Regions from separate parts of the Burkholderia pulmonis genome, predicted to be linked through region 2. Evidence: riboswitches for the same ligand, from Rfam matches in the RefSeq annotation. Region 2 holds a riboswitch; the other holds the start of a gene.
The links. Region 2 has a riboswitch for thiamine pyrophosphate ahead of AC5LXK_RS01855 (FAD-dependent oxidoreductase). Riboswitches for the same ligand answer to the same signal wherever they lie in the genome.
Positions count from the first base shown of each region.

Region 1: another riboswitch for thiamine pyrophosphate. It lies ahead of thiC (phosphomethylpyrimidine synthase ThiC); the one in region 2 lies ahead of AC5LXK_RS01855 (FAD-dependent oxidoreductase).

Region 1 covers NZ_OZ480186.1:1,306,420-1,310,830, forward strand. The annotation lists gene thiC (phosphomethylpyrimidine synthase ThiC) at 1-1,893, opposite strand, end outside; TPP riboswitch at 1,969-2,085, opposite strand; gene AC5LXK_RS06165 (pentapeptide MXKDX repeat protein) at 2,356-2,628, shown strand; gene AC5LXK_RS06170 (cytochrome b/b6 domain-containing protein) at 2,706-3,338, shown strand; gene AC5LXK_RS06175 (molybdopterin-dependent oxidoreductase) at 3,368-4,156, shown strand; gene AC5LXK_RS06180 (helix-turn-helix domain-containing protein) at 4,182-4,411, opposite strand, start outside.
Region 2 covers NZ_OZ480186.1:394,468-398,878, reverse strand. The annotation lists gene AC5LXK_RS01865 (thiazole synthase) at 1-329, opposite strand, end outside; gene thiS (sulfur carrier protein ThiS) at 368-565, opposite strand; gene AC5LXK_RS01855 (FAD-dependent oxidoreductase) at 598-1,734, opposite strand; TPP riboswitch at 1,960-2,083, opposite strand; gene AC5LXK_RS01850 (ABC transporter ATP-binding protein/permease) at 2,355-4,124, shown strand; gene AC5LXK_RS01845 (SDR family NAD(P)-dependent oxidoreductase) at 4,121-4,411, shown strand, end outside.

The DNA.
Region 1 (4,411 bases), 910 kb from region 2:
CTCGACCGCCTTCACTTCCATCCCCTTCTTCAGCGCTTCGGTTTCCGACACGCCTTGCTGTGCCGCGAACTCGCGCACGTCCTGCGTGATCTTCATCGAGCAGAAATGCGGGCCGCACATCGAGCAGAAGTGCGCGACCTTCGCCGAATCCTTCGGCAGCGTTTCGTCGTGGAATTCGCGCGCCTTGTCCGGATCGAGGCCGATGTTGAACTGGTCTTCCCAGCGGAATTCGAAGCGGGCCTTCGACAGCGCGTTGTCGCGCACCTGCGCGCCCGGGTGACCCTTGGCGAGGTCGGCGGCGTGCGCGGCGAGCTTGTACGTGATGATGCCTTCCTTCACGTCGTCCTTGTTCGGCAGGCCGAGGTGTTCCTTCGGCGTCACGTAGCACAGCATCGCGGTGCCGAACCAGCCGATCATCGCGGCGCCGATGCCCGACGTGATGTGGTCGTAGCCCGGCGCGATGTCGGTGGTGAGCGGCCCGAGCGTGTAGAACGGCGCTTCCTTGCACCAGTCGAGCTGGAGATCCATGTTCTCCTTGATCAACTGCATCGGGACGTGGCCGGGGCCTTCGATCATCACCTGCACGTCGTGCTTCCACGCGATCTGCGTGAGTTCGCCGAGCGTCTTCAGCTCGCCGAGTTGCGCTTCGTCGTTCGCGTCGTAGATCGAGCCGGGGCGCAGGCCGTCGCCGAGCGAGAAGCTCACGTCATACGCCTTCATGATCTCGCAGATCTCTTCGAAGTGTTCGTACAGGAAGCTTTCCTTGTGGTGCGCGAGGCACCACTTCGCCATGATCGAGCCGCCGCGCGACACGATGCCCGTCATCCGGTTCGCGGTGAGCGGCACGTACTGCAGGCGCACGCCCGCATGGATCGTGAAGTAGTCGACGCCTTGCTCGGCCTGTTCGATCAGCGTGTCGCGGAAGATTTCCCAGGTCAGGTCTTCGGCCTTGCCGTTGACCTTTTCCAGCGCCTGGTAGATCGGCACCGTGCCGATCGGCACCGGGCTGTTGCGGATGATCCACTCGCGCGTTTCATGGATGTGCTTGCCGGTCGACAGGTCCATCACCGTATCGCCGCCCCAGCGGATCGCCCACGTCATCTTGTCGACTTCCTCGCCGATCGACGACGTGACGGCCGAGTTGCCGATGTTCGCGTTGATCTTCACGAGGAAGTTGCGGCCGATGATCATCGGCTCGGATTCCGGGTGGTTGATGTTCGCGGGGATGATCGCGCGGCCGCGCGCGATTTCGTCGCGCACGAATTCCGGTGTGATCTCGGCCAGCGCGTTCGCGCCGAACGCTGCGGCGCCGAACGCCTGGCCCGGGTGCTGGCGGCCCATCATCGCGGCGAGCTTCGCACCGTTCGGGCCGCTCGATTTCAGGCTCTCGAGGTACTCGGCGCGGCGCTGGTTCTCGCGGATCGCGATGTATTCCATTTCCGGCGTGATGATGCCCTGACGCGCGTAGTGCATCTGCGTGACGTTCTTGCCGGCCTGGGCACGGCGCGGATTGCGGTGCAGGCCCGGGAAACGCAGGTCGGCCGTGGCCGGATCGGCGGCGCGTTCGAGGCCGTAATGGCTCGACAGGCCGGAGAGCGTTTCGGTGTCGCCGCGTGCTTCGATCCAGCCCTGGCGCAGCGCCGGCAGGCCCGCGCGGATGTCGATCTTGGCTTCCGGATCGGTGTAGGGGCCCGACGTGTCGTACACGTAGATCGGCGGATTCTTTTCGCCGCCGAAGCCGGTCGGCGTGTCGGCCTGCGTGATTTCGCGCATCGGCACGCGGATGTCGGGCTGCGAGCCGGTGACGTAGACCTTGCGCGAATTGGGCAGCGGCGCGACAGCAGCGGCGTCGACGTGGGCGTCGGCGGACAGAAACTTCGGATTGGCGTTCATGCAATCTCCTGATGTGGGGCGCTAGCTAAGCAGGAGACGAGATTCGTGAGGCGGCGGATTTCGTCAGAGGGATGGCGGCGAAATCCGTACGCTTCCCTGCGCTGGCATTATCCAGATCAGGTTCAAAGGGTATTTCTCACCCGCAATGCCGGTTGTTTGACCGAGCGCATTGCAGGACCCCCGCGTTAGCAAGGGCACACGATACACCGGCTTGGCGACGGTTTCAACCGGGAGCGCAGCGGATGTCGCCTGGCGATCGCCCGATCGCCGCCGCCGGAACGGGCGGGGTGCGCCGCAGCAAGCACCATGGACGAATCGCCTCGCAGCCCGGCCGGAAAAGGTCGTGCGGTGCAGCATCGCGCCCCTTCATTTCAGCCCCCGAAATTTTTTTCGACATCGCTGTCATTTCCGGCGGTGTGCTCCGTCTATTCGGCTCCCAAACCCATGTATCGGAGAGATGTCATGAAAAACGTATTCCTGGTTGCCTGTGTCGCCGCACTTGCCACGATCGCAACGGGCGCGTATGCGCAGAACGATGCGATGTCGAAGGACGGCATGTCGATGTCGAAGGACGCGATGGGCCACGACGCGATGGCCAAGGACGGCGCGATGAAGAAGGACGGCATGAAGAAGCACGCGATGAAGAAAGACGCGATGAAGAAGGACGCGATGGGGCACGACGCGATGTCCAAGGGCGACGCGATGAAGAAGGACGCCATGAGCCCGTCGAACTGACGGATGCGCGCGGGGCGCGGTCGTGCCGGTTGCACGCGCGCGTCCCGTCACGTCGAATCATCCCGGGAGTCTTCATCATGCAAACGGTTCCTGTCACGGGGCGTGCGGGTGCGATACCGCCCGTGCGCCCGATCCATCCGCCGTGGCTGCGTGTGAGCCACTGGCTCAACGCGGTCGCGGCGATCCTGATGGTGCTGTCCGGCTGGCGCATCTACGACGCGTCGCCGATCTATCCGTCGTTCACGTTCGCGCACGGCATCACGCTCGGCGGCTGGCTCGGCGGTGCGCTGCAATGGCATTTCGCGGCGATGTGGCTGCTGGTCGGCAACGGGCTGTTCTATCTCGCGATGTCGATCGCGACGGGGCGCTTCGCGCGCAAGCTTTTGCCCGTCACGCCGGCGTCGGTGTGGCGCGACGTCCGTGCCGCGCTCGGCGGGCGGCTGTCGCACGACGACCTGAGCGTCTACAACGCGGTGCAGCGCGCCGCGTACCTGGTTGCGATCGTCGATCTGGTCGTACTGGTGCTGTCGGGGCTCACGATCTGGAAGTCCGTGCAATTCCCGCTGCTGCGCGAACTGTTCGGCGGCTACGACAACGCGCGCGTCGTGCATTTCTGGGCGATGTCGCTGCTCGTCGCATTCTTTGTCGTCCACGTTGCGATGGCGTTGCTGGTGCCGCGCTCGTTGCTCGCGATGCTGCGCGGTCGCTGACCCGCAAGTCGCGGGCGAAGGAAATCATCATGTCGGAATCCGAAGGAAATCGCGGTGAGCCGCGCTGGACGCTCGACCGGAAGTCGCTCGAGCTCGACGTACGACGCGAGCTCGAGATGCCGTCGCGGCGACTCTTCACCCGGCGCGTGCTGACGCTCGGCGGCCTGACGATGCTGACCGGCTGCACGCTGCAGGACGACGCATCGGTCAACACGTTCCTCGAGAAGGTGTCGCGCATGAACGATCGCGTGCAGGCGTGGTTGTTCAATCCCGACCGGCTCGCGCCGACCTACGCCGAAGCCGACATCACGCGGCCGTTCCCGTTCAATGCGTACTACGGGATCGACGACGTGCCGCACGTCGACGAGTCGACCTACCGCCTCGTGCTGTCCGGCCGCGTGACGGGCAAGCGCGTGTGGACGCTCGACGAGCTGCGCGCGCTGCCGCACGCCGAGCAGATCACGCGGCACATCTGCGTGGAAGGGTGGAGCGCGATCGGCCGCTGGGGCGGCACGCCGTTCGGCGCGTTCCTCGCGCGCGCCGGCGCCGACACGCGGGCGAAATACGTCGGCTTCAAGTGCGCGGACGATTACTACGAAAGCATCGACATGCCGACCGCGCTGCATCCGCAGACGCTGCTCGCGTTCGAGTACGACGGCCGGCGGTTGCCGCCGGAATACGGCTTTCCGATGAAGCTGCGGATGCCGACCAAGCTCGGCTACAAGAACCCGAAGCACATCATGGAAATCTTCGTGACCGACACGTTCCCGGGCGGGTACTGGGTCGATCAGGGATACAACTGGTTCGGCGGATCGTGAGCGGTGCGCGTGGCGCCCGCAGGCGTCACGCGGATTCGCGCACCTGCAGATCGACGCGCAGGCCGACCGCGGCGGCCATGTTCACGAGCGCGTCGAGCCCGAACAGGTTGATCTTGCCGCGCATCAGGTCGGACACGCGCGGCTGGGTGACGCTCAGCTGCTTCGCCGCCTGGGCCTGACTGAGCTCGAGCTGAGCAATGCGCTGCTTGAGCGCGATCATCAGTTCGGAGCGCAGCTTCATGTTCTCCGCTTCGG
Region 2 (4,411 bases):
TCGCCGATCAGCTCGAGCTTGATCCAGTCGGTGCCGAATACCTCGCGCGCCATGTGCGCGGTCGTCACGGCCTCGGCGACGGTCTGGCAGCCGGCCGTGTTCGGCAGCAGCGGCACCGCGTGCCGCTTGAGCAGGTCGAAGAAGCCGGCTTCGGCGGTGCCGCCCGTCATCTGGCGGCGCAGCGCGACCGTCACCATCCCGGGGCGCGACGCGGCGATCGAATCGGACAGCGACTGCAGCGACGGATAGCGCGACGTGCCGAGCAGCACGCGGCTTGCGAAGGTTTCGCCGTACAGCGTCAGCGCGTCGGCGGAAGTGAGGGACGTCATGTCGTTTTCCTGGAAGAGCGGGGACGAACCGGCGGCGTTCAGCCGCCCGCGACGGGGTGCACGACGTCGAGCTTGTCGCCCGTCGTCAACGCGCGCGCCGCATGCTGCGTGCGCGCGACGAAGTTGCCGTTCAGCGCGACCGCGTAGGGCGGACGGGCGCCGTACGCGGCGAGCGCGTCGGCCACCGTCGCACCGTCGGGCAGCGTCAGGGTCTGTTGGTTGATCTGGATATCCATGAGACTCGGTCGGATTCGGTCGGCAGCGCGCGTCAGGCCGGCTGGCGCGCGTCGTTGCGGTGATGAAGGAGCGTCGGCCAGCGCGCGGCGTCGCGCCACGCGGCGAACGCGTCGGCATCGCCGAACGCGCCGCCGAGCGCGGCTTGCGCGAACGAGACGGCCGCATGCGCGACTTCCGGCGCGATCATGAAGCCGTGCCGGTACAGGCCGTTGACGGCGAGCGTCGACGCGCCGTCCCAGATCACCGCCGGGCGATGATCGGGCAGCGTCGGCCGGCACTGCGCATTGAGTTCGAGGATGCGCGCCTCGCCGAACGCCGGATGCACGGAGAACGCCGCGCTCAGCAGTTCGAGCGCGGAGCGCACGCTGACGGGCGACATGTCCTCGCCCTCCACCTCGGTCGCGCCGATCACATAGAGATCGTCCTGCTTCGGCGCGATGTACAGCGGGTAGCGCGGATGCAACAGCCGCACGGGCCGGGTCAGCCCGATGCCGGGCGCATGCACCCGTGCGACTTCGCCGCGGATCCCGCGCAGCGCGGGCAGCGCGGGTTTCGCGCCGAGCCCGCGGCAATCGATCGTGAAATGGGCAGCAGGCAGGTTCGCGTCGTCGATCGCGACGTGCCAGTGCAGGTCGACGGCGCGTTCGGCGAGGCCCGCGGCAAGCGCGCGCAGCGCCTGGCGGTTGTCGAGCTGGCCTTCGCGCGGCAGCAGCAGGCCGCGTGCGAAACGGCCCGCGAGCGTGGGCTCGGCCGCATCGACCTGCGCGCCGGCGAGCGTCACGAAGCCGCCGTCGAACAGGTCGGCCGGCGCGTTCGCACGCACGCGCCGCTCGAACAGCGGCGCCTCCGCGCGGTCTGCGTGATGCCAGACGACGAGCGTGCCGTGATGCTGGAAGAAGACGGGCTCGGGCAGTTCCGCGAGCCACTGCGGCCAGCGCGCGAGCGACGCGGCGCCGAGCTCGGTGATCAGCAGTTCCGCGCTCGCCGCTTCCGCGAGCGGCGCGAGCATCGCGGCCGCGATCCATGCGGCCGACTGCTCGCCGTCCGGGCCGCCGCGATCGTAGAGCGCGACGCGATGTCCGTCACCCGCGAGGCGCCAGGCGATCAGGCGGCCGACGAGGCCGCCGCCGAGCACCGCGAAATCGGGCCGTGCATCCTGGAGGTTCATCGCGCGCCCTCCATGCGGGCGCGCACGACGAACGTCGACGCGCACGCGCCGCCACGTGCGAACGCACGCGACATCGGGCCGGGAATCAAGCAAAAGACTGAAGATTGTGCGGTCATCATTCCTTCCGTAACGCGCAAAGCGCGTACCCAAAAGGACGAAACCGGCAGCAAAGGCCGGCCGGGCTGGACTCGGGCGCTGACCATGTGGGATGGCGGCCAGCGCGGCCCGGCGGGATCAGAAACTTCCCTCGCCGGTATTACCCGGATCGGGTGCAAAGGGTTTTTCTCAGCCTCGTCGCGCTGCCCGGAACATCCGCTGGCCGCGCCACAAAGCACCCCTGTTTCGTCGTCGGCCATTAGACCATAAAAGCGGAAAGCGCCGCAAACTGTCCCCCGTGCGGCAAATTCGCCGTCGGCCCGTGCCGCTCTGGCACAATGCCCGCAGGCCGGCCGCCGCCAGCGGCCGGTTGCCGCGTCACCGCCGGCCCTTAAGTGCCGTTTAAGACGCGCGGGCGACCATCCGTGCGCCCGCCGTCCGTCGGCGCCGCGCCCCGGCATGCCGTATCGCGGCGCGCGCCCGGCTTCGCCCGGCCCGCGCGCCGGCTACTCATCAGGAAGCACATGACCCAATCGATCGATCCCGTCCGCTCCGCCTCCGACGCGCCGCAGGACGAGCGCCCGGTATCCGCATGGAGCCTCATCAAGCCCTACTGGGTATCGTCCGAATGGAAAATCGCGTGGGGCCTGCTGGTCACGATCATCGCGATCAACCTCTGCGTGGTCTGGATCAACGTCCGGCTCAACAAGTGGAACGCGCAGTTCTACAACGCGTTGCAGTCGAAGGACGTCCACGACTTCCCGAACCTGCTGATGCAGTTCTCCGCACTCGCCTTCGCGTTCATCATCCTCGCCGTGTACGGCCGCTACCTGCGGCAGATGCTCGGCTTCCGCTGGCGCCAGTGGCTCACCGACCGCTTCCTCGGCCAGTGGCTCGGCGATCGCGCGTTCTACCGGATCGAGCGTGACCGCCTCGCGGACAACCCCGACCAGCGGATCACCGACGACCTCCAGTCGTTCGCGACCACGACGCTCGCGCTGTCCCTCGACCTGCTGTCGACGGTCGTCACGCTCGTGTCGTTCATCACGATCCTGTGGTCGCTCGCCGGCGCGCTGACGTTCACGCTCGGCGCGACGCCGATCACGATCCCCGGCTACATGGTGTGGGCGGCCGCGCTGTACGCGGTGGTCGGCTCGCTGATCATCCAGAAGGTCGGCCATCCGCTCGTGTCGATCAACTACCAGCAGCAGCGCGTCGAAGCCGATTTCCGCTTCGGGCTGATCCGCGTGCGCGAGAACGCCGAGCAGATCGCGTTCTACGACGGCGAGAAGACCGAGACCGGCAACGCACAGACCCTCTTCATGCGCATCCGCGACAACTGGTGGCGCGTGATGAAGTACACGAAGCGGCTCACGTTCGTGCTGAGTTTCTACGGGCAGATCGCGATCATCTTCCCGCTCGTCGTCGCCGCGCCGCGCTATTTCGCGGGCGCGTTCTCGTTCGGCGTGCTGATGCAGATCTCGTCCGCGTTCGGCACCGTCAGCGATTCGTTCTCGTGGTTCATCAACAGCTACTCGACCCTCGTCGAATGGCGCGCCACCGTCAACCGTCTGCGCGAATTCAAGCGCGTGATGGGCACGTCGCACCTGAAGGAAAGCCTGTCGCCCGCGACCGAGCACGGCGGCATCAACCTGCACTACATCGACGGCGCGAAGCTGTCGACGTCGTCGCTGAAGCTCGCGCTGCCGAACGGCAACGCGCTCGCGAACATCGGCAGCCTCACGATCGAGCCCGGCTCGCGCTGGCTCGTGATCGGCAAGTCGGGTTCCGGCAAGAGCACGTTCATGCGCGCGCTCGCGGGCCTGTGGCCGTTCGGCGACGGCGCAATCGATGCGCCGGTCGGCGCACGGATGATGTTCGTGCCGCAGACGAGCTACCTGCCGATCGGCACGCTGAAGGCCGCGCTCACCTATCCGGCGACGCCCGACACGTTCAGCGACGAAGCGTGCCGCGATGCGCTGCGCGCGTGCCGCCTCGAGGATTACGTCGAGCGCCTCGACGAGACCGCGCACTGGACCCGCGTGCTGTCGCCGGGCGAGCAGCAGCGTCTTGCCGGCGCGCGCGTGCTGCTGCACAAGCCCGACTTCCTGTTCCTCGACGAAGCCACCAGCGCGCTCGACGCCGACAACGAGGCTCGCCTCTATCACCTGTTCGCCGAACGACTGCCGAAGGCCGCGATCGTCAGCATCGCGCACCGCGAGTCGCTGGCCGCGTTCCACGTCGGCACGATCAACGTCGAGCGCGTGAACGCCGGCGACAAGGTCGCCGCGTGAGCCCCCGCGCCGCGCACCTCGAACGCATCGCGCTGATCACCGGCGCCGGCTCGGGGATCGGCGCGGCGCTCGCACGGCGGCTCGCGGCGCCCGGCATCGCGCTGGCGCTGCATGCCCGCGGTGCGGACGAGGCGGCACGGGCACGGCTCGCCGACGTGGCGCAAGCGTGCACGGCAGCCGGTGCGGAATGCATCACGCTGACGGGCGATCTCGGCGAACCGGGCGTGGCAGCCACACTCGTCGATACCGCCGCCACGCGCTTCGGCGGGCTCGATCAGCTCGTTGCA